One region of the Geodermatophilus sp. SYSU D00710 genome, then DNA from elsewhere that is predicted to be linked to it. Evidence: riboswitches for the same ligand, from Rfam matches in the RefSeq annotation. Region 1 holds a riboswitch; each other region holds the start of a gene.
What was found. A riboswitch is a leader RNA that binds a small molecule or an ion and turns the genes downstream of it on or off. The one in region 1 is predicted to bind cyclic di-AMP.
Positions count from the first base shown of each region.

Region 2: linked by a shared signal. The riboswitch ahead of ACI78U_RS20500 (C40 family peptidase) and the one ahead of ACI78U_RS05920 (transglycosylase family protein) in region 1 are both predicted to bind cyclic di-AMP.
Region 3: linked by a shared signal. The riboswitch ahead of ACI78U_RS13020 (aggregation-promoting factor C-terminal-like domain-containing protein) and the one ahead of ACI78U_RS05920 (transglycosylase family protein) in region 1 are both predicted to bind cyclic di-AMP.

Region 1 covers NZ_JBJGYX010000008.1:103,319-111,041, reverse strand. The annotation lists gene ACI78U_RS05930 (o-succinylbenzoate synthase) at 1-546, shown strand, start outside; gene menD (2-succinyl-5-enolpyruvyl-6-hydroxy-3-cyclohexene-1-carboxylic-acid synthase) at 543-2,246, shown strand; cyclic di-AMP (ydaO/yuaA leader) riboswitch at 2,578-2,746, shown strand; gene ACI78U_RS05920 (transglycosylase family protein) at 2,751-3,863, shown strand; gene ACI78U_RS05915 (DNA polymerase beta superfamily protein) at 3,887-4,768, opposite strand; gene ACI78U_RS05910 (isochorismate synthase) at 4,816-6,090, opposite strand; gene ACI78U_RS05905 (demethylmenaquinone methyltransferase) at 6,127-6,846, shown strand; gene ACI78U_RS05900 (hypothetical protein) at 6,890-7,036, shown strand; gene ACI78U_RS05895 (phosphoribosyltransferase) at 7,049-7,711, shown strand.
Region 2 covers NZ_JBJGYX010000059.1:12,635-20,357, forward strand. The annotation lists gene ACI78U_RS20485 (DEDD exonuclease domain-containing protein) at 1-526, opposite strand, end outside; gene ACI78U_RS20490 (NlpC/P60 family protein) at 812-2,548, shown strand; gene ACI78U_RS20495 (hypothetical protein) at 2,660-2,974, shown strand; cyclic di-AMP (ydaO/yuaA leader) riboswitch at 3,134-3,312, shown strand; gene ACI78U_RS20500 (C40 family peptidase) at 3,329-4,576, shown strand; gene ACI78U_RS20505 (M48 family metallopeptidase) at 4,770-6,041, shown strand; gene ACI78U_RS20510 (glycosyltransferase family 4 protein) at 6,038-7,162, shown strand; gene ACI78U_RS20515 (AMP-dependent synthetase/ligase) at 7,233-7,723, opposite strand, start outside.
Region 3 covers NZ_JBJGYX010000024.1:42,503-50,225, forward strand. The annotation lists gene ACI78U_RS13000 (SDR family NAD(P)-dependent oxidoreductase) at 1-256, opposite strand, end outside; gene ACI78U_RS13005 (flavin-containing monooxygenase) at 256-1,764, opposite strand; gene ACI78U_RS13010 (TetR/AcrR family transcriptional regulator) at 1,841-2,506, opposite strand; gene ACI78U_RS13015 (class I SAM-dependent methyltransferase) at 2,538-3,176, opposite strand; gene ACI78U_RS13020 (aggregation-promoting factor C-terminal-like domain-containing protein) at 3,263-4,201, opposite strand; cyclic di-AMP (ydaO/yuaA leader) riboswitch at 4,435-4,595, opposite strand; gene ACI78U_RS13025 (DivIVA domain-containing protein) at 4,747-5,535, opposite strand; gene ACI78U_RS13030 (LLM class flavin-dependent oxidoreductase) at 5,896-7,053, shown strand; gene ACI78U_RS13035 (FMN reductase) at 7,050-7,673, shown strand.

The DNA of each region.
Region 1 (7,723 bases):
GACGCCAACGCCGCCTGGGACGTCGACACCGCGGCGGCCCGCATCCGGGAGCTCGACCGGGTGGGCCTCGAGTACGTCGAGCAGCCGTGCGCGACGCTCGACGAGCTGTGCGCGCTGCGCCGGCGGATCGACGTCCGGATCGCCGCCGACGAGGCCGTCCGGCGCGCCGGCGACCCGCTCACGGTCGACCTGCGCGGGGCCTGCGACGTCGTCGTCCTCAAGGTGCAGCCGCTGGGCGGCGTGCGCGCGGCGCTGCGGGTCGCCGAGGCGCACGGATTGCCGTGCGTCGTGTCCTCGGCCCTGGAGTCCTCGGTGGGCCTCGCGGCGGGCGTCGCGCTGGCCGCCGCGCTGCCCGAGCTGCCCTTCGCCTGCGGCCTGGCCACCGGGGCGCTGCTCGACGGCGACGTGACCGGCGATCCGCTGGTGCCCGTCGACGGCACGCTGCCGGTGCGGGCGGTGGTGCCCGACCGGCGGGCCGCCGTGGCCCCGCCGGACGACGTGACCGCCCGGTGGTCGGCGCGGCTCACCGCGGTGCTCGCCGCGTGAACCCCTCCACCGCGCTGGCCCGCGTGCTGGTCGACGAGCTGGTCCGCGGCGGGGTCCGCGACGCCGTCCTCGCCCCCGGCTCGCGCTCTGCCCCGGTCGCGCTCGCGCTCGCCGCCGCCGAGCGGGCCGGCGCCGTGCGGCTGCACGTGCGCATCGACGAGCGGACCGCCTCCTTCCTCGCCCTCGGCCTGGCGCGCGCCTCCGGCCGCCCGGTGCCGGTGCTCACCACCTCCGGGACGGCGACCGCGCACCTGCACGCCGCGGTGCTCGAGGCCGACGTCAGCGGCGTCCCGCTGCTCGCGCTCACCGCCGACCGGCCGCCGGAGCTGCGGTCCACCGGTGCCAACCAGACGATCGAGCAGCCCGGCCTCTACGGCGGCGCGGTGCGCTGGGCGGCCGACGTCGGGGTGCCCGAGGCCGGGCGGGAGGCCGCGCAGAACCGCTACTGGCGCTCGGTGGTGTCGCGGGCGCTGCTGTCGGCCACCGGCGCCTTGTCAGGCGACCCCGGCCCCGTGCAGCTGAACCTGCCCTTCCGGGACCCGCTGCTGCCCGACGGGGAGCCCGGCCCGCTCGATGGCCCGTGGGCCGGTCGCGCCGGCGGTGCCCCGTGGACGGCCGGGGCGCCCGCGCCCGTCCCGGCCGGTCCGGTCGGGGACGGGCCGCGCACCCTCGTGGTGGCCGGCGACGGACCGCCCGCGGCCGGCCGGGCCTGGGCCGCCGGGGCCGCTGCTTCGGGCTGGCCGGTGGTCGCCGAGCCCAGCGGCGGAGCGTGGACCGGCGACGCCGTCCGCGGCGGGGCGCTGCTGCTCGGCGTCCCCGCCTGGCTGGACGCGCACCGGCCCGAGCGGGTCGTGGTGGTCGGCCGGCCCACGCTGTCGCGGCCGGTGTCGGCGCTGCTCGCCGACCCGCGGGTGCGGGTCGAGACGGTCGCGGCGACCCCGCGCTGGCCCGACGCGGGCCGGTCGAGCGCGCTGGTCTCGCGGGCCGCCCCGCCCGCCGGGCCGCCGTCGGACCCCGGCCGGGCCGGGAACCGGTCCGGGGCGTGGGCCGGGGCCTGGTCCGACGCCGCCGCCCGCGTCGGGACCGCCGTCGACGCGCTGCTCGACGCCGCGCCGGGCCTCACCGCCGCCCGCCTGGCCCGCGACGTCGTCGCCGCGCTGCCGGCCGGGGCGCTGCTGGTGCTCGGCTCCTCGACGCCGGTGCGCGACGTCGACCGCCTGGCCGTGCCGCGCGGCGACGTCGCCGTGCTGGCCAACCGCGGGGTGGCCGGCATCGACGGGACCGTCTCGACCGCGGTCGGGGCGGCGCTGGCGCACGGCGGCCCGACGGTGGCGCTCCTGGGCGACCTGACGTTCCTGCACGACCTGCAGGGCCTGCTCACCGGCGAGGGCGAGCCGCGTCCGGACCTCACGCTCGTCGTCCCGGACAACGACGGCGGCGGGATCTTCGCCCAGCTCGAGCCCGGCCGGGCGGCGTACGCGCGCGACTACCGGCGGGTGTTCGGGACGCCGCACGGGCGCGACCTGGCAGCGGTCGCGCAGGCGCTGGGCTGGACGGCGACGGCGGTCTCCTCGGCCGGCGAGCTGCCGGCCGCGCTGGCGGCGGGCGGGCCGCGGGTCGTCGTCGTCCGCACCGACCAGCGCGCCGAGGCCGACCTCGCCGTCGCGCTCCGGGACGCCGCCGCCCACGCCCTCGGCTGACCGGGCGGACGGGCGGTGGAGGACCGGTCCGTCCGGTGGCGTCCATCACCAGGCGACGTGCCCGCAGGGTCCCGGAGGACCGGTCGCCGGGGCCGCGCCGGACCACGTGGACCGGGGGGGCGAGGGTCCGGTGACCAGCGCGTTCCCCACTCCCGACCCGCTGGCGCCGCAGGCGGTCGGTTGGTCACGGCAGCGTCACGCGCTACCCCACGTGTCCCCTCCTAATCGGACTGTGACCGGCGACACAGCGACAGTTGCCATGACCGTAGGTAGCTTTTTGGCTGCGCTCAGCAGAACGGAGCGCGGCGCCGGTCCGCCAAACCCTGCCCACCGGTCGTCCACACCAACACCCAGGGCAGGGGTGGGGGACCCACTTCCGGCGCGCGACGGCCCACGGGGGCCGGACCCGAACGCGCCTCGGGGTGAAGCCGCGGACCGCGGCCGGGCACCGATCGCCCGAACCCGACAGCTCACCTCGCCGGCGGTGATCGGGAGATCATCACCATGCCCAAGCACCGCGCACCCCGCTACGTCCGCACCAAGAAGGTCATCGCCCGGGCCCCTGTCGCCGCCGGCGCCACCGTCGTCGGTCTCGGCGTCCTCAGCTCCCCGGCCTCCGCCTCCACCAGCCACGACTGGACCGACGTCGCCCAGTGCGAGTCCAGCGGCAACTGGAGCATCAACACCGGCAACGGCTACTACGGCGGCCTGCAGTTCAGCCAGTCCACCTGGGCCGGCTTCGGCGGCACCGAGCTCGCCGCCCGCGCCGACCTGGCCACCCCCGCCCAGCAGATCGAGATCGCCGAGCGCGTCCTCGAGGGCCAGGGCATCGGCGCCTGGCCGAGCTGCGGCAAGTACCTGACCGAGGGCACCACCGCGGCCGCCGCCGAGGCGCCCACCGCCCCCGCTCCCGCCGCCGAGGCACCCGCCCCGGCCGCCGAGGCCGGTCACTCCCACGACCACGCCGACGACGCCGCCACCGAGGACTACACCGTCCGCTGGGGCGACACCGTGAAGAAGATCGCCGCCGCCCACCAGCAGAGCTGGCGCGAGCTCTACGAGCGCAACGTCGACGTCATCGGCGGCAACCCGAACCGGATCTACCCCGGTCAGGTGCTCGCCGTCAGCGGCGCGGCCCCGGCCGAGGCCGCTCCGGCCCCGGAGGCCCCCGCCGCGACCGCCTCCGCCGGCGAGTCCGCCCCCGCGCCCGCGGTGGCCCCGCTGGCCGAGGTCGCCCCGCAGGTCGCCTCCGCGATCGCGTCGATCACCAACAGCGCCGGCCCGGTCAAGGCGGTCGTGCAGGCCGCCGCGAACGCCGTCGTGAGCAACGTGCCGGGCGCCGCCGACATCACCCTCGGCGGTACGCGCGGCAGCGCGGTCGACCCGAACGGGCACCCGTCGGGCCTGGCGCTGGACTACATGGTCATGACCGACAACGCCCTCGGTGACGCCATCGCCCAGTACCACGTCGACCACTGGGACGAGCTCGGCGTCGAGTACGTCATCTGGGAGCAGCGGATCCTGACCTCGCCCGACGGCGCGTGGAAGGCGATGGCCGACCGCGGCAGCGTGACCGCGAACCACCACGACCACGTGCACGTGAACTACGTGGGCTGATCCCCACCCCCGACGAGGGCCCGTCAGCGGCCGCGAGCCGTCCAGTGGGCGAGGTACGAGCGGTGCAGCCACGCGTCCACCCAGGCGCGGTCGGGCGCGGCCGGCACGGCCGGGCTGTCGCGCAGCGCCAGCAGCCGGGCCTCGGCGTCGTCGACCGCGGCGACCACCTCGGCCAGCGGTACCTCGCCCCGGCGGATGCTCCGCAGGTACGTGCGGTGGGGCTCGGGCACCGGCAGGGTGATCCGGCCGGTCGTCAGCAGCTCCACCCCCTGGATGCCCAGCCGCAGCGCGTGCATCGCGTACTTGACGTCGAACCCGTGCGCGGCGACGAGTTCAGGACGGTTCGTGTGCGCGCCGGCTGCGCCGGTCATCGCCGCCCGCTGGCCCCTCAGGTAGCCGAGGAAGCGGTCGGCGGCCACGCGGGAGACGAACCGGTCGGCGTGCGCCACCAGGTCCGCGCCCGCGGCCTCGCGGACGACGACCTCCTCGTCCGGCACGAACAGCAGCAGCAGGACGGTGGGGTTGCCGCCCAGCGCCAGCCGCGCCCACTTCCGCGCCGCGTACACCACGACGTCGAGGTCGCCGGCGCCCGACCGGTTGGCGAGCCCGCCGGGGCGGTCCCACGCGGTGTGCCGGTGGTACTGCTCGAACGGCACGGTCACCGTCGTCGAGAGCCCGGCGGGCACGCGCGCGGTGCCGGTGACGTACTCGGGCGGCTCGAGGCAGATGCCCATCTCGTCGCGGTCGTCCTGCCCCGTCACCAACGTGCCGTGCACGCCGGACCCCACCTGCGCGCGGAGGATCGTCCCCTGCTCGGCGATCTCCCGCGCCCGCGCCGAGGCGTGCGGGTGGTCGAAGGGCGACGGGAGCGAGCGGTCGCCGGCGATGGTCGGGACGGCGGTCACCGGGCCACCCAACCAGCCCGGAGGCCGGCCGCCGACCCGTTTCCGGCTCAGCTCTCCAGGGCGGCCTGGAACGCGGCGAACTTCGACTGGGTCTCGGCGAGCTCGGCCGCGGGGTCGGAGCCCGCGACGATGCCGCACCCGGCGAACAGCCGCGCGGTGCACGGGTCGTCCTCGCCGAGCCGGGCGCAGCGCAGGGCCAGGCCGAACTCACCGTCGCCGCGGGCGTCGAGCCAGCCGACCGGTCCGGCGTAGCGGCCGCGGTCCATGCCCTCGAGCTCGGCGATCAGCGCGGTGGCCACGTCGGGCGGCGTGCCGCCCACCGCGGCGGTCGGGTGCACCGCCTCGACCAGCTCCAGCAACCCGGCGCGCCCGCGCGCGCCCGAGCGCCGCTGCGTGCCGGCGACGTCGGTGACCAGGTGTCGCACGTTCGCCAGCGTCAGCAGCGACGGGGCCTCCGGCACCGAGAGGGCGGTGCAGAACGGGTCGAGCGCCCGCACCAGCGAGTCGACGGCGAGGGCGTGTTCGGCGCGGTCCTTGGCGCTGCTCATCAGCCCGGTTGCCAGCCGCTCGTCGTCGGCGCCCGCGCCCCGCGGGGCGGTGCCGGCCAGCACCCGCGCCGACAGCTGCCGCCCGGTGCGGCGCAGCAGCAGCTCGGGGGTGGCGCCGAGCAGCCCGTCGACGGCGAAGGTCCAGCAGTCGGGGAAGCGAGAGGCCAGCCGGTCGAGCAGCCGGCGGGCGTCCAGCGGCACGTCGGCGGTGACCAGCAGGTCGCGGGCGAGCACCACCTTGGCGAGGTCGCCGTCGTCGATCCGGCGCACGGCGGCGGCGACCGCGCCGCACCAGGACGCGGGGTCGAGGGCCCCGTCGGCGTAGCGCAGCCGGGTGGGCGCGGCGGACGGCGGAGCGGGGTCGCCGGCCGGCACCTCGCGGGGGTCGGCGTCGCCGGTGGTGGTCAGCCAGGTGACCCCGTCGCGCCGGCCGACGACGACCTCCGGGACCACGAACACCGACGTCCCGGCCGTGGGGTCGAAGGCGACGCTGGCGAAGACCACCGGTCCCGAGCCGGGGACGCCCACCGCGTCGTCGACCGCGAGCGCGGCGCTGCGCGCGGCCCACCAGGCCGCCGCCTCGGCCAGCGCGCCGGGACCGGAGACCTCGAGCCGGTCGGCCTCGCCCCAGCCCACCAGCCCCTCGCCGCGGCGGACCCAGGACAGCGCGCCGTCGCGGGGCAGCATGCCCAGCAGGTCGGGGGAGTCGGGCAGTGCCACCGTGGTGACCGCGGGCGCGGCGGCGTCCGGGGAGGTCACCGCCGCGGCTGTCACGCTCCCCAGCGTAGGCAGCCCGGTAGCGTCGGCGCCGTGGCGGACCGGCGAGACAGCGCACACACCGCCGGACGGCGGGCCGGGCTGGACAAGCAGCCGCACGAGGTCGCGGCCATGTTCGACGGCGTCGCGCGCCGCTACGACCTCACCAACACCGTGCTCTCCGGGGGCCGCGACGCCGCCTGGCGGCGCGCCACCCGCGAGGCGCTGGACGCCCGGCCGGGCGACGTCGTCCTCGACGTCGCCGCCGGCACCGCGGTGTCCACCGTCGAGCTGGCCGCCGGCGGGGTGCACGCCATCGCCTGCGACTTCTCCCAGGGCATGCTGCGCGCCGGCGCCGCCCGGCCGGTCCCGAAGATCGCCGGCGACGCGATGGCGCTGCCGCTGGCCGACGCGAGCGTCGACGGACTGGTGATCTCCTTCGGGCTGCGCAACGTCGCCGACCCCGACGCCGCCCTGCGCGAGTTCGCCCGGGTGGTCCGCCCGGGCGGCCGGCTCGTCGTCTGCGAGTTCTCCAGCCCCACCTGGCGCCCGTTCCGCACCCTCTACACCGAGTACCTGATGCGGGCGCTGCCGCGGATCGCGCGCGCGGTGAGCAGCAACCCCGACGCCTACGTGTACCTGGCCGAGTCGATCCGGGCCTGGCCCGACCAGCCGGCGCTGGCTGCGCGCATCCGGGCCGCCGGGTGGGCCGACGTCGAGTGGCGCGACCTCACCGGCGGCATCGTCGCCCTGCACCGCGCCCGCCGCCCGTAGCGGACCAGGACCGGAGGGTGGCCCAGCGGACTACCGTCCGGTCATGACGACACCGACGCCGATGCCCGAGCCGCCCGGTCCCTCGCCGTCGCCGGTCGACCCGATCTCCCCGCCGTCGCCGGCCCCGCTGCCGCAGCCGAGCCCCACCGACCCGACCGCCCCGCCGCCGACCGGCCCGCAGCCGGTCTGACCGGACTGCGCGGTGGACGGGCCGCCGTTCGCCGACCGGCGCGACGCCGGCCGGCGACTCGGCGCGCGCCTGGCCGATCCCGCCCGCGACGCGGCCGTGCGGCTCGGCCCGGACGCCCTGGTCCTGGGCCTGCCCCGCGGGGGCGTGCTGGTCGCCGCCGAGGTCGCCGCGGCGCTCGGCGCGGAGCTCGACGTGGTCGCCGTCCGCAAGCTCGGCGTGCCCCGGCGCCCCGAGCTGGCCATGGGCGCGATCGCCGCCGTGGGCGACGCGGTGGAGAGCGTCGGCGTCGAGGCCGTCCTGGCCCGGGTCGACGTCGACGGCGAGGCCGCCGCCGAGGTCCACCGCGCCGAGCTCGCCGAGCTGCACCGCCGCCGGTCGGCCTACCGCGGCGACCGCCCGCCGCCGGTCCTCACCGGACGCACCGTGGTCCTCGTCGACGACGGCCTGGCCACCGGCGCCACGATGCGGGCGGCGCTGGCCGCCGTCCGCGGGGCCGGCGCGGCCGCCGTCGTCGTCGCCGTTCCGGTCGGCCCGCCGGCGCTGTGCGCCGAGCTGGAGGCCGACGAGGTCGTCTGCCTGGTCACGCCGCAGCCCTTCGGCGCGGTGGGGCGCTGGTACGACGACTTCGGCCAGACCACGGACGACGAGGTCCGGGCGGCCCTGGGGCAGGCATAGGAGGCGATGCGC
Region 2 (7,723 bases), on a different contig from region 1:
GCGCGCGGTGGCACGGGGTGGTCGCGGCGGAGAAGTACGGCGCGAGGGTGGCCAGCTTGCAGTTGGGCACCTCGTCGCGGGAGAGCAGCCGGCGGGCGAGGACGGCGGTGTCGACCGAGACGGCCGCGGGCCACGCCGTGCCGGTCTGCTGGCAGGCGGCCTTGAGGAAGCCCAGGTCGAAGGGGGCGTTGTGCGCCACCAGCACGGCGCCGCGGGCGAACTCGAGGAAGGCCGGCAGCACCGCCTCGATGCGCGGGGCGGTGGCCACCATCGCCGTCGTGATGCCGGTGAGGACGCTGATGTAGGGCGGCACCTCGCAGCCGGGGTCGACCAGCGTCTGGAACTCCCCGAGCACCTCGCCGCCGCGCACCTTGACCGCGCCGATCTCGGTGATCGCGCTGTCCTTCGGCGACCCGCCGGTGGTCTCCAGGTCGACGACGACGAACGTGACGCCGGCCAGCGGGGTCCCGAGCTCGTCGATGGTCGTCTGGACGGCGGGGACCGGCTCGTGGGGGGCCGGCCGCACGAGGGGGAGCGGGCGGTCGCCGTGGGCGGGTGCGTGTGCGTGTCGCGGCGACCGGGACCCGGCGCCGTCGGCGGGGAAGAGCACGGCGGGACGGTAGGCCGGGGGTCGGACAGTCCCGGGGAGGCGGGTCCGCCGGCGCCCGTCGTCGACGACGCGCCGCCGCGACGCGCCAGGCGCGGGGACCCGGACGGAGGAGCGGCGCGCGGAGCGCTTGCGGGACGACGGCGGCGCGGACGACGATCCCCCGGCGGACCGCACGGTCCGGTGGTCACGGGGGGTGGTCCGGTGCGCCTGGACCCCGCGTCGCGCCCGCGGCGTCGCGCGGCGTTCCTGGTCACGGCCGCGGCGGTGCTGGTGGCGCTGGTGCCGGCCGGACCCGCCGCCGCCGCGCCCAGCGACCAGCCCGGCGGCACCAGCGGGGTCCTCGACAGCGAGGCCCTCGACCGGCTGCAGGAGCGGGCCGCCGAGGTCCAGGCCGACCTGCAGCAGCGTCAGGCCGAGGTCGCGGCCGCGCAGCAGGCGCTGGCCGCCGCGCAGGCCGACGTCGACGCCGCCTCCGCCGGGCTGGCCGAGGCGGAGGCGGAGCTCGCGCGCCTGCAGGACGTCGTCGCGCGCTACGCCTCGGCGGCCTACCGGGACGGCGGCACGCTGTCCCCGCTGAGCGTCCTGCTCTCCGGCGGGGACCCCGGGGACGCCGCCGCCGCGATCGGCTACCTGGACGCCGTCGACGACCACACCGGCGCGGTCGTGACCGCGGCCGAGGAGCAGCGCCGGGCCGCGCTGGCCGAGCAGGCCGCCGCGGACGCGGCGCTGGCCGAGGCGCAGCAGCGGGCCGACCTGCTGGCGGCCCAGGTCGCCGACCTGGAGGCCGCCGCGGCGGCGGTCACCGACGAGCTCGACGCCGCGCTGAGCGACGTCGACCGGCAGCTGGCCGACCTCCAGCAGGAGCAGCTCGACGTCAACCGGCAGACGGCGGCCAACTGGCGCGCCCACCTCGACCAGCTCGCGGCGGCCGGTGTCGTGTCCCCGCCGGCCTCGGCCCTGGCCGACCCCGCGGCCGGCCTGCCGGCCGGGCTGGTCCCGGTCGGGGACGCCGTGGGGGGCGCCCAGCGGGGCGCCGCCCAGTTCCCGCGCGAGCCGACGTCGCTGCTGGTGCTGCCCGCCGAGACGGTGGCCGCCGTCAGCGAGGCGATGGACACGCTGGGGCAGCCCTACGCGCCGGGGACGGCCGGCCCGGACTCCTGGGACTGCGGTTCGCTGGTCTCCACGGTCTACGGCGCCGCGGGCGTCGACCTGCCCGCCGACCAGGCCGGGCTGTACGCCGTCACGGTGCCGGTCGACCCGGCCGACGTGCTGCCCGGCGACCTGGTGTTCCTCGGGACGCCCGAGTCGGGGCTCGGCCACGTCGGCATCGCGCTGGACCGGGAGACGATGCTGGCCGCCGACGGGCGGGCCGGCGCGGTCGTCGTCCGCCGGCTGCCCGCCGACCAGGTGCTGCACGTGGGCCGGCCGGCCCTGGGCACCCGCCCCGAGGTGGCCGCGCCGGGGTCCTCGGGCGGTGCGCTGCGGGTGGAGTGCGGCAACACCGTGTACCCGCCCAGCTTCGACGGGACCCGCGCCTGGGGCGGGTACCCCAACGGCCTCATCCCGCCCAGCGCGCTGTGCCCCCTCGGCGTGGGCGGGCACGCGCTGCGCTGCGACGCCGCCGCGGCCTACCGGGCGATGAGCGCGGCGTTCGAGGCGGAGTTCGGCCGGCCGGTCTGCATCACCGACTCCTACCGCACCTACGCCGGCCAGGTCCGGCTCTACGGCGAGAAACCGTCCCTGGCCGCGGTCCCGGGGACGAGCAACCACGGCTGGGGGCTGGCGGTCGACCTGTGCGGCGGCATCGAGACCTTCGGCACCCCGCAGTACGCCTGGATGGTGGCCAACGCCGGCCGCTTCGGCTGGCTGCACCCCACCTGGGCGGACCCGGGCAACGGCCGCGAGGAGCCCTGGCACTGGGAGTTCGCGGGCAGCTGAGCCGGGACTGTCGGTGGCCGTCCCTAGCGTGCGGAGCAACCGACAGGGAGACCCGTCCCGACCGCGGCCCGGCACCCGGGCGGCCCGGGGCACCGGAGGGGGGACACGGCCATGCTCATCGACTGCGACACCTGCACCGTGCGCGGCACCGGCTGCGCCGACTGCGTCGTCACCGTCCTGCTGGGTGCGCCGCCGGCGGAGAGGGGCACCGGGCCCGTGCTGCTGCCGGTGCCGCCGGTCCCGGCCGCGCGGGCGACCGGGCCGGCCGCCGGGGACGCGGTCCCCCCGCCGCCGGGCGTGGTGGTGGAGTTCGACGACGTCGAGCGGCGCGCCGTGCGGGCGCTGGCGGAGGTCGGCCTGGTGCCTCCGCTGCGTCACCGCCCGGCGGGCGGGGAGCGTCCCGGCGGACGGCGCCGCACCGGCTGAGGCGCAGGTCGACGACCGAACGGGTACACACCGGAGTGGCGCTACTGCTCACTGTGCGTGTTCTCACAGTCAGCAGGGGTCCCGTTTGTCACAACCTCATCACGTCCGTACTGTGACCGCGTCCGGCCGGGTGGTCGTCACCTGACGCGAGGTGACCTCGGCCGGTCACCGCCGAGTCACCGGACGCCGCCTGCGGGTGCGCGCGAGGTGAGCCGGGGACCCACCGCAGCACTGGGGTGAGTTCTCGCGTGCACCGGCCCGCCGGCGCACGCCTGATAGGGCACGTCTTCCCAGCCCGAACCCGTCAGCTAACTCGGTAGGCGGTTGCTGAGGAAGAACGGAGAGCCGCCGCCCGTGGCGACCCCCCGCCCCTGCCCGGGGCATGCCTGCGCACAGTCCACCTCCTCCGCACCCGCGACCGCCCGCGTCGCCGGCCCGCACCGCCGCTCACCGCGCCGGCTCCTCGGCCGGGTCGCGCTGGTCGGCACCGCCGCCGCCCTGACCGTGGCCCTCGTGCCCGGCACCGCGGTCGCCGACCCCGAGCGGGCCACCACCCCCGAGCAGGCCGCCGAGCTCGCCGCCGACGCCGGCCGCCGGCTCGAGGCGGTCAGCGAGCAGGTCAACGAGGCCCGCGAGGTCCTCTCCCGCCAGCAGGCCGCCGCCGAGGCCGCCGAGCGGGCCCTCGGCGACGCCCGCTCCCGGCTGCAGGACCTCGACGGGCAGATCCGTCAGGTCGCCCGCAGCGCCTGGACCAGCAGCAACGACACCTTCGCCCAGCTGGACCTGCTGATGACCAGCGACTCGGCCGACGAGTTCGTCAGCTCGCTGGCCACCCTCGACCACATCTCCGGCCACACCACCGACGTGCTCGCGCAGGTCGGCGAGGCCGCCACCGCGGCGGAGGAGGCGCAGCGCGAGGCCGACGCCGCCCGGGCCGACGCGGAGGCCACGCTCGAGGAGCTCGACGCCCAGGAGGAGCGGCTCGAGGCCGACATCGCCGACTACGAGGCCCAGTTCGAGGCGCTGACCGAGGCCGCGCGGCAGCAGGCGCTCGCCGCCGAGGCCGAGGCCGCCGCCGACGCCGCGGCCGAGGCGGCGGCCGCAGCGGCTGCTCCCGCGGCGGCCGCCCCGGCGGCTGCGGCTCCCGCGGCGGCCGCCCCGGCGGCTGCGGCTCCCGCGGCGGCGGCTCCGGCCGCGGCGGCTCCGGCGGCGGCCGCCCCGGCTCCGGCGGCCCCCGCGGGTGGGGGCAGCGGCGCCGCGCAGGTGGCGGTGCAGACGGCGCTGGCGCAGGTGGGCGACCCCTACGTGTGGGGCGCCGGCGGGCCGAACGCCTTCGACTGCTCGGGCCTGACCCAGTACGCCTACGCGGCGGCCGGGATCAGCCTGCCGCACTCCAGCCGGATGCAGTCGCAGATGGGCACCGCCGTCTCGCGGTCGGAGCTGCAGCCGGGCGACCTGATCTTCTACTACAGCCCGGTCAGCCACGTCTCCATGTACATCGGCAACGGCCAGATGGTGCACGCCTCGACCTCCGGCGTGCCGGTCAAGGTGGTGTCCGTCGACTCGATGAGCGGCATCACCGCCATGCGCCGCATCGCCTGACGGAAGGACCCCTCCGCCCCCGCCGCTCGGACGCTCGCGGCGGGCCCCTGGGGGGTGGCCGTTCCAGCACGTCGCCAGGGCCGGTGACCCGCACGGGTCACCGGCCCTCGTCGTGCCCGGTGCCGGGTCCGGGGACCGCGGCGGCCGGGCGGGCCGGTCCGCCTAGGATCGGCCGCGTGAGCTGGGCGGGCGGGTGAACCGGACCGCCTCCCGCGCCGCCCTGCTGGTCGCGCTCGTGCTCGGTGCGGCGTTCGTGGTCGTCGTCGCCGCCCGGACGCCCTGGACGGTGCTGCCCACCCCGCCCGGCGGCGCGACGCCGCTGAGCGCCGACGCCGGGCTGCCCGCCGAGGTGGTGCGCCGGGCCGAGGCCTTCGCCGCCGCGGTCCGCCCCGCCTCGCTGGCGGGCCTGCTGCTCGGCCTCGCCGTCTCGGCACTGCTCGGCCTCACCCGCCTGGGCAGCCGGCTGGTCACCGCCGCCGGCCGTCCCGTGGGTGGGCGCTGGCCGCTCACGGTGCTCCTCGGCACGGTCGCGCTGGTGGTCGCCGGCCGGCTGGTCACGCTGCCGCTGTCGGCCTACGGCGAGGTCGTGCGGCACCGCTACGGCCTGTCGACCCGGTCCTGGGGGCTGTGGCTGCGCGACGTGGCGGTCTCCACCGCCATCGACGCCGGCCTGACCGCGCTCACCCTGCTCGCCCTGGTGTGGCTGGCCCGCCGGGCGCCGCGCACCTGGTGGGCGTGGGCCGCGGTCGGCGCGGCGGGCCTGGTGGTGGCCGGCTCGTTCCTCTACCCGGTGGTCATCGAGCCGGCGTTCAACCGCTTCGAGCCGCTGCCGGCCGGACAGCTGCGCACCGACCTGCTCCAGCTCGCCGAGGAGAGCGGCAACCCGGTCGAGGACGTCCTGGTCGCCGACGCCTCGCGCCGGACGACGCGGCTGAACGCCTACGTGTCCGGGTTCGGGTCCACCCGCCGCGTCGTCGTCTACGACACCCTGCTCGCCGACGTCCCCGACGACGAGATCGAGTCGATCGTCGCCCACGAGCTCGGGCACGTCGCCGCCGACGACGTCCTGACCGGCACGCTGCTGGGCGCCCTCGGCGCGGCCGCGGCGGTGGCACTGCTGGGGTGGCTGCTGTCCCGGCCGGCGCTGCTGCGCCGCGCGGGCGCGGACTCCGCGGGTGACCCGCGCGTGGTCCCGCTGGTGCTGCTGCTGACGGCCGTGGGCTCGCTGGTCGCCACGCCGGTGCAGAACCTGGTGTCGCGCCAGGTGGAGGCGCGCGCGGACCTGTACGCCCTCGACCTCACCGGCGACGCGCAGGCGTTCGCCGCGGTGCAGCGGCGGCTGTCGGAGAACAACGTCTCCGACCCGAGCCCGCCGGTGCCGTGGCAGTGGTTCTTCGGCTCGCACCCGACCCCGGCCGAGCGGGTGGCGATGGCCCAGGACTGGCTGCGGCTGGGCGACCGGTGAGCCGCACGCTCGTCGTCACCAACGACTTCCCGCCGCGGCAGGGCGGCATCCAGACCTTCGTGGCAGCCCTGCTCGAGCGCCGCCCGCCCGACTCGCTGGTCGTGCTGGCGTCCCGGTCCCCGGGCTGGGAGGCGTACGACGCGCAGCTGCCCTACCCCGTGGTCCGCCGGCCGACCGCGATGCTGCTGCCGACCCCCGCCACCGCGCGCGCCGCTGCCGGCCTGGCCGCCGAGCACGGCTGCGACACCGCCTTCTTCGGCGCGGCGGCACCGCTGGGCCTGCTCGCGCCCGGCCTGCGGGCGGCCGGCGTGCGGCACCTGGTGGGAGCCACGCACGGGCACGAGACGGGCTGGGTGGCGCTGCCCGGCGCCCGGCAGGTGATGCAGCGGATCGCCGCCGGGCTGGACGTGCTGACCTGCATCAGCGGCTACACCCGCAGCCGCCTCGAGCCGGTGCTGGACGGGCGCACGCGGCTCGCGCAGCTCTCGCCCGGCGTCGACGTCGACCGGTTCACCCCGGCCGCCGACGGGACCGCGGTGCGCCGCCGGCACGGGCTGGGGGAGTCCCCGGTGGTCGTGTGCGTGTCCCGGCTGGTCCGCCGCAAGGGCCAGGACGTGCTGGTGGCGGCGTGGCCGCGGGTGCTGGAGCGCCATCCCGGCGCCCGGCTGCTGCTGGTCGGCGGGGGACCCGACGAGGCCCGGCTGCGGCGGGCGGTCGCCGCACGCGGGCTGGGGGCGTCGGTGGTGTCCACCGGCCCGGTGCCGCCCGCGCAGCTGCCGGAGCACTACGCCGCCGGCGACGTGTTCGCCATGCCCTGCCGCACCCGCCGCGGCGGCCTCGACGTGGAGGGGCTGGGCATGGTCTACCTGGAGGCCGCCGCGTGCGGGCTGCCGGTGGTCGCGGGCACCTCCGGCGGGGCACCCGAGACGGTGCGCGAGGGCGAGACCGGCACCGTCGTCGGCGACCCGCGCTCGCCGGAGGCGGTGGCCGCCGCCGTCTCCCGCCTCCTCGACGACCCCGTCCGGGCCCGGGCGATGGGCACGGCGGGGCGGGCGTGGGTGGAGCAGCGCTGGTCCTGGGCGACGATCGCTGCCGACTTCACTCGCCTGCTGGAACCCTGAGGCCCGCGGCGGCCCCCTTGCAGGGGCCCGCCGCGAGCTTGCGAGTGGTGGGGGGCGAGGGGGTCCCTTGTCAGCGCGCGTAGAGCGCCTCGACGTCGGCGTCGAACTCCTTGATGACCACCGAGCGCTTGAGCTTCAGGCTCGGGGTGAGCATCCCGTTGTCCTCGGTGAAGTCGGTGGCGAGCACGCGGTACTTCTTGATCGCCTCGGCCTGGGACACGGCCTTGTTGGCGTCCGCGACCGCGGCGTCGAGCTCGGCCCTGATGTCGGGGTCGTCGACCAGTCGGTCGATCGGGGTGTCGGCCGGCTTGCCCTTGGACTCCAGCCACAGCGGCAGGGCCTCCGCGTCGAGGGTGACCAGCGCGGCGATGAAGGGTCGCTGGTCGCCGACGACGATGCACTGGCTGACCAGCCGGTGCGCGCGCAGCCGGTCCTCGAGGACGGCCGGGGCGACGTTCTTGCCGCCGGCGGTCACCAGGATCTCCTTCTTGCGCCCGGTGATGCGGAGGAACCCGTCGGCGTCGATCTCGCCGATGTCGCCGGTGTGGAACCAGCCCTCGG
Region 3 (7,723 bases), on a different contig from region 1:
CGGGGTGGCCGGCGACGACCGCCTCGGCGGCCGCGCGCAACTGTGCGGCGTCGGCGAGGTCGGCGACGACGGTGTCGATCGACCGGGCGGGGTGGGCCGCCCGCAGCGACGCGGCCACGCCGTCGAGCCGCTCGGCGTCGCGGTCGAGCAGCACCAGGTCGTTGCCGCGGGCGGCCAGCGCCGGCGCGAGCGCGGCGCCGATGCCGCTGGCCGCGCCGGTGACGACGGCCGTGCCGGTGAAGTCGTAGGGCCGCATCACGCCGCCACCCCGCCGACGCCCGCCGTGGCGGGCTCGCGGACCGGGCGGGTGAACCGGATCCCCTCGTCCTCGACCGGCCCGCGGCGCATGAGCAGCACGTCGCGGACGTAGTTCTGGTACAGCTTCCACGGCGCCCGGGCGCCCTGCTTCGGCAGCGCCGCGATGCTGCGCTGCACGTAACCGGCCGACAGGCCGATGATCGGCGCGGCACCGCCCTCGGCCGGGGCCAGCGGGGTGGCCGCGGCGTAGCCGTTGCGGTCGAGGTGGGCGAGCAGCCGGCAGACGTAGCGGGCGACCAGGTCGGCCTTCAGCGTCCAGGAGGCGTTGGTGTAGCCGATGGTCATGGCGAAGTTCGGCACACCGGAGACCATGAAGCCCTTGTAGGACACGGTGCGCGACAGGTCGACGTCCTCGCCGTCCACGCTCAGCTGCATCCCGCCGATGGGCAGCAGGTTCAGGCCGGTGGCGGTGACGACGACCTCGGCGTCGAGGTGCTCCCCCGACTCCAGGGCGATGCCGGTCTCGTCGAAGCCGGCGATCCGGTCGGTGACGATCGACGCCTTGCCGGCGCGCAACGCACGGAACAGGTCGCCGTCGGGGACGACGCACAGCCGCTGGTCCCACGGGTCGTAGGGCGGGTTGAAGTGGGTGCCCACGTCGACGGTCTCGGGCAGCTCCTTGGCCGCCGCCTTCGCGAGGATGCGCTTCATCAGCTCGGGCCGGCGCCGGCTGAGCTGGAAGGAGGCCATGGAGACCAGCACGTTCTTCCACCGCACCACCGGGTAGACGACGCGGTCGGGCAGCCGGCGGCGCAGCTTCTCGGCGAGCGCGTCGCGGCCGGGCAGGCTCACGACGTAGGTGGGGGTGCGCTGCAGCATCGTCACGTGCGCGGCCTCGGCGGCCAGGCTCGGCACCAGGGTGACGGCGGTGGCGCCGCTGCCGATGACGACGACGCGCTTGCCGGCCCAGTCGAGGTCCTCGGGCCAGTGCTGCGGGTGCACGACCTGCCCGCCGAAGCGCTCCTCGCCGGGGAACTCGGGGCGGTACCCCTGGTCGTAGCGGTAGTAGCCGGAGCACACCGACAGCCACGAGCAGGTCCACGTCTCGGTCTCGCCGGTGTCGGTGCGCTCGGCGGTGACCGTCCACAGCGAGTCCTCGGTGGACCAGGACGCGGCGAGCACCCGGGTGCGGAAGCGGATGTGCTCGTCGACGCCGTACTCGCGCGCGGTGTCGCGGACGTACTCGCGGATCGAGGGCCCGTCGGCGATGGCCTTCGGGTCGGTCCACGGCCGGAAGGAGTAGCCCAGGGTGAACATGTCCGAGTCCGAGCGCACGCCCGGGTAGCGGAACAGGTCCCAGGTGCCGCCGATGGCCTCGCGGGCCTCGAGGACGGCGTAGCTCTTGCCGGGGACCTCGCGCTGCAGGTGGCAGGCCGCGCCGATGCCCGACAGGCCCGCGCCGACGATCAGCACGTCGACGTGGCGGGCGGGACTGGTCTCGGTCATGACTCTCCCTGTCGGAGCCGGGGTGACCTGGGCGACACTACTCGACACCGTGTCGAGTACGTCGACGGCGTGTCGGTCAGGCGGGGGCGGCCCCCGGCCCGTCGCCGCCGTAGACGGTGCGCAGCCACACGGTGAGCAACACGTCGACCAGGTCGGCCTCGCCCAGCACCGGCGCCTGCCCGGTGGCGGTCACGTGGATGACCCGCTCGTTCATCCAGTTGAGCGCCACGGCGAGGTCGCGGGCCGGTGGGCCGGGCGGGGCGGCGCCGCGGGCCCGCTCGGCGTCGATGGCCGCGGCGGTCTCGGCGACGAACTGCTCCATGACCTCCGACCACAGCGCGCGGGCCTCGGCGCTGGTGGCGAACAGCGAGGCCGCCGCGGTGGTGAGGGCGTGGTGCGCGGCGAAGGTGTCGCGGACCGCCTCGAGCGCGCCCCGCCAACCGGCGCGGACGTCGTCGCCGGCGCGGCGCAGCGCCGCCGAGCGGGACGCGCGGGCCTCCCCCACCACCCGGTCGAGCAGCGCGAGGACGACGGCGTCCTTGGACGGGAAGTAGAAGTAGAAGGTGGGCCGGGAGATGCCTGCCCCGCGCGCCAGGTCGTCGACGGAGATGTCGGCCAGCGGGCGCTGCCCGAGCAGCTCCTCGGCGGTGGTGAGGATGGCCCGCTCCCGGTCGTCGCCGGAGGGGCGGCGGGCCCGGCGCCCGCGGCCGCCGCCGGGGGCGACGGGGAGCGGTGCGGCCACGGCGGCGACCCTACCCACGACCGCGGGGCGCTCAGGGCAGTCGCCACACCGTCGTGCGGCGCAGGCCCGGGCCCTCGGTCTCGGGCACGTCGAGCACGGTGACCGGCTCGAGCCGCTCGTGCGGCAGGTACGGGCGGCCGGGGTCCCCGACGAACACCTCGGCACCGCGGGCGCGCGCCCGGTCGAGGAACGGCAGCACCCGCCCGGTCATCACGCGGTCGTAGCAGACGTCCCCGGCCAGGACGACGTCGACGTCGGGCGGCTCGCGGTGCAGGACGTCGCCGATCACGCTGATGCCGCGCACGCCGTTGAGGACGGCGTTGACGCCGACCGCGGTCCGCGAGAACGGGTCGACGTCGCTGGCGAGCACGTGCCGGGCACCGGCGAGGACGGCCGCGACGGCGACCAGGCCGCTGCCCGACCCGAGGTCGAGGACGCGGCGACCGGCCACCGGGACGGCGCCGTCGAGCACGGCGCGGGCCAGGGCCTGCCCACCGGGCCAGGCCGCGGCCCAGAACGGCGGCTCCTCACCGGCGCCCCCCGCGGTCTCCATCGCCTCCCACAGGGCGACGACGTCGTCGGCGACGTGCAGCCGGACCTCGGGGACGAGGGAGGGCCGGCGGACCTGGGTGTGCGCGCGGACGAAGCCCGCGGGCACCACCCTGGTCACCGGCCCTCCCGAGGTGACGTGCTGGAACGGCTCCGCTGCAGGGTCCCGCGCCGAGCGTGCGAGGCGCGGGGGGCAGCGGGGTCCTCCTAGTACCAGCCGGTGGCCTGCGAGTGGGCCCAGGCCTCGCAGGGCGAGCCGTAGCGCTCGTTGATGTAGACCAGGCCGGCGTCGATCTGGCGGTAGCCGTCGGAGGTCTTCGCGATGCCGGTGCTGGCCCAGGTGGAGTCGAGGAACTGCGCGATCCCGTAGGCGGTGCTGGTCGGGTTCTGCGCGTTGGGGTTCCAGTTGCTCTCCTTGCCCCAGAGCTTCTCGAGGCAGGAGAACTGCTCGGCGCCGACGAGGCCGAGCGCGTAGTCCTTGAACGACCCGCGGCTCTCGGAGCTGGAGCTGCTCGGCGCCGGAGCCGCGGCGGACTCGGCGGCCTGGGCCTCGGCGGCCTCGGCGGCAGCGGCGGCCTCCGCGGCGGCGGCCTCGGCCTCGGCAGCGGCCTGCGCCTCGGCAGCGGCCTGCGCCTCGGCAGCGGCCTGCGCCTCGGCGGCGGCGCGCGCGGCCTCCTCCTCGGCGGCGATGCGGGCGGCCTCCTCGGCGGCGACGCGGTCGCGCTCGGCCTGGTCGGCCGCGGCCTGGGCCTGGACGGCGGCGGCGTCGATCGCGGTGCGCTCGGTGCGGGAGGCGGCGAGCTCCTCCAGCGGCGCGAGGTCACCGTCCTCGACGGCGCCGTCGGTGCCCTGCTCCGCGAGGCCGAGCGCCTCGGCCACGCCCACCGAGGCGCTGGCGGTGTCGGCCTCGGCACCGCCGGTGGCGGCGGGGCCGGTGCCGGAGAGCACCCCGACCAGGAGCGCGCCGGCGGCGGCGGTGCCGAGCAGCAGGGCCGGGCGGCGGGAGCCCAGCAGGCCACCGCGGCGCGCGCGGCCGGGGGCGGGGGTCTCGTCGTCCACCTCGAGGACGGCGGTCTCGAGGGCGTCGGTGTCGGGGGTCTCGGCGACGGGGGTGTCGGCGGCGGTGCGACGGGTACGGCTGAACATGCGGGTGGGCGCTCCGAGGGAGAGGGCGCGCGGCGGCCCGGGTCATGGGCACGCGCACGCAGCGCGGGTCTACGGCGTGTCTGGTCGGGAGGTCTCCGGCGGCCGCGGTCGGCGCCGGGCGCGGCAGGGCAGGGTCGAGCCGGCGTCAGGAGGACGCGGGACCGCGCTGCGCGCGCGGGCGGCTGCACCTGCGGGCCGCGGGGGCCCGGAGGCGGGGCATGCGGAGGCTCTCCGTTTCTTCCGTGAGCCGCCTACCGAGTTAGCTGACGGGTTCGGGCGGGAAGCAGCCCTACGCCCCCGCGAGCAGAGCTCGACGGGTGCGATTCACCCCAGTACTGCGGTGGGTCCCCGGCTCGCGTCCGCGGGTGCGGACACGACTCGGCGGCGTCCGGTCAGGCTCCCCGGACGGGGAGAGACGACCGACCGGACGCCCGCCACCGTAGACACCGTTACCGGTCCGTGACAACACGGGGCCGGAGGGACGGGCGGGACGGCTGTGACCCGCCGGTCCTCCGGGCCACTGGCCGCGCCAGTGTCGCTGCTGGTCAGGAGGCCGCGGCGACCTGGGGCCGGTCCGTGTCGCGCAACACAGTGACCTGCGACGCATCGGCAGCGGCGACCGGCTCCCGCGCGGCGCCCGCGGTGGCCTCTCCGACGGTCTCTGCCGCCTCACGACGCTCGGCGAGGACGGGGACGTCGTCGGGCAGCACGCCGGTGATCACCGCGAGCGCCCGGTCGATCTGCCCGGTCAACCCGAGCAGCCACTCGCGCGCCTGGTCGCGCTCGTCGCGCAGCGGCGCGAGCTCGGCCTCGGCGACCCGCCGGCGCTCGGCCGCCTCCCGGTCCAGGCGCTCGCGCACCGCGGCCGCCGCGCGGTCCAGCCGGGCGCGCTCCTCGGCCGCCGCCCGGCCCAGCTCCGCAGCCTCGCGGCGGGCCGCCTCGAGCACCGCCGCGGCCTCGCTGCGGGTCTGCTCGCGCAGGGCGATGACCGCCTCGCGCATCTCGGCGACCCCGCCCAGCCGTGCCTCGGCCTCGGTGCGGGCCTCCTCGACCACGCGCCGCGCCTCCTCCTCGGCGGCGGCGGTCCGGGCTGCGGCCTCGGCCTCGGCCCGGCGGACCAGTTCTCGCGCCTCGTCCGGCCCCGGCAGCGACTGCCGCTCGCGGACGAGCGCGGCCAGCCGGCGCCGGGCGTTCTGCAGCTCGGCCGAGGCGGCGGCGTAGCGGCTGAGCAGGTGGTCGTTCTCCCGGCGCAGGACGAGGACCTCGGTCTCCGCCCAGTTCACGTAGTCGTCGACCTGTGCGCGGTCGTAGCCGCGGACCGCCCCGGTGAACACCGGCCCGGTCCCCAGCAGGCCGTCGAGGCCGCCCGACGGCGGCCGCCCTCCGGTACCGTCCCCCGGCGCTCCGGTCTGAGCGCCTCCCCCTGCCCGCTGCGACATCCCGGTCCCCCTCGGTCCGCCGTGCCGGTCCGGACTCCCCGGCCGGCCGTCGGGGTGATCACGATCCCACCCCGGATACCCACCGGCCGGGCGCCGACAGGGGGGCGCGGGGCCCGCCGGAGTGGGATCGCCGGGACGTGCCGGATCCATCACCGAGCGCAGTCACAGCATCTCAGCACGGTCACGAGACCCTGGGAATGGACGAGAGGGCACCGCGGTTGGACGGGCCGTAGCGATAGTTGCACTCTCAACCACATGGAGCACGAGATGCAGTTCGGCGTCTTCTCGGTCAGCGACATCACGACCGATCCCACGACGGGCCGCACGCCGAGCGAGGCGGAGCGGATCCGGGCGATCGTCACGATCGCGAAGAAGGCCGAGGAGGTCGGCCTGGACGTCTTCGCCCTCGGCGAGCACCACAACCCGCCGTTCTTCTCCTCGTCGCCGACGACGACCCTCGCCTACGTCGCGGCGCAGACCTCGCGGCTGCAGCTGTCGACGGCGACCACCCTGATCACCACGAACGACCCGGTGAAGATCGCCGAGGACTACGCGATGCTGCAGCACCTGGCCGGCGGCCGCGTCGACCTGATGATGGGCCGCGGCAACACCGGCCCGGTCTACCCCTGGTTCGGCCAGGACATCCGCGACGGGCTGCCGCTGGCGGTGGAGAACTACGCGCTGCTGCGCCGGCTGTGGGACGAGGACGTCGTCGACTGGCAGGGGCGGTTCCGCACCCCACTGCAGGGCTTCACCTCGACGCCGCGCCCGCTGGACGGCGTCCCGCCGTTCGTGTGGCACGGCTCGATCCGCAGCCCGCAGATCGCCGAGCAGGCCGCGTACTACGGCGACGGCTTCTTCCACAACCACATCTTCTGGCCGAAGGAGCACACCCAGCGGATGGTGGAGTTCTACCGCCGCCGCTTCGAGCACCACGGCCACGGCGCCGCCGACCAGGCGATCGTCGGCCTCGGCGGTCAGGTGTTCATGCGCAAGAACTCGCAGGACGCGGTGGACGAGTTCCGGCCCTACTTCGACAACGCGCCGGTCTACGGCCACGGCCCCTCCCTCGAGGACTTCTCCCGCGAGACGCCGCTGACCGTCGGCTCCCCGCAGCAGGTCATCGAGCGGACCCTCGGCTTCCGCGACTACGTCGGCGACTACCAGCGGCAGCTGTTCCTCATCGACCACGCCGGGCTGCCGCTGAAGACCGTCCTCGAGCAGCTCGACATCCTCGGCGAGGAGGTCGTGCCGGTGCTGCGCCGCGAGTTCGCCGCGCTCAAGCCCGCGCACGTGCCCGACGCGCCCACCCACGCGTCGCTGGTCGCCGCCCGCGGCGGCGCGCAGGACTCCACCGTGTACGCCGCGGGTGACGACGTCACCGGCCAGGTCCAGGAGGAGGTCTCCGCATGACCACCCGCACCCTCGCCGTCGTCAGCGCTGGCCTGTCGACGCCGTCGTCGACCCGGCTGCTGGCCGACCGGCTGACCGCCGCCACCGTCGACGCGCTGCGCGAGCGGGGCGAGGACGCCGTCGTCGAGGTCGTGGAGCTGCGCGAGCACGCCCGCGACCTGGCCGACGCCTTCGTCACCGGCTTCCCCAACTCGGCGCTGCGCGCGGCGATCGACACGGTCACCGGCGCCGACGCGGTGATCGCGGTGACCCCGGTGTTCACCGCCTCCTACAGCGGGCTGTTCAAGTCCTTCGCCGACGTGCTGGAGAAGGACGCGCTGACCGGGAAGCCGGTGCTGCTGGGCGCCACCGCCGGCACCGCGCGGCACTCGCTGGTGCTCGAGCACGCGATGCGGCCGCTGTTCGCCTACCTGCGGGCGGTGACCGTGCCGACGGCGGTGTTCGCGGCGAGCGAGGACTGGGCCGGCGGCGACGGCGTCAGCGGGGAGCTGGCGGCGCGGATCACCCGTGCGGCGGGCGAGCTGGCCGACGTCGTCACCGGCCGGCCGGCCACGGCCCGCCCGGTCGACCCCTTCGCCGACGTCCCCGACTTCGAGCAGCTCCTCCGCGGCGAGGCATAGGAGGCTCTCCCCACGTCCTGCGGCGCAGGACGTGGGGAGAGCTTCCCATG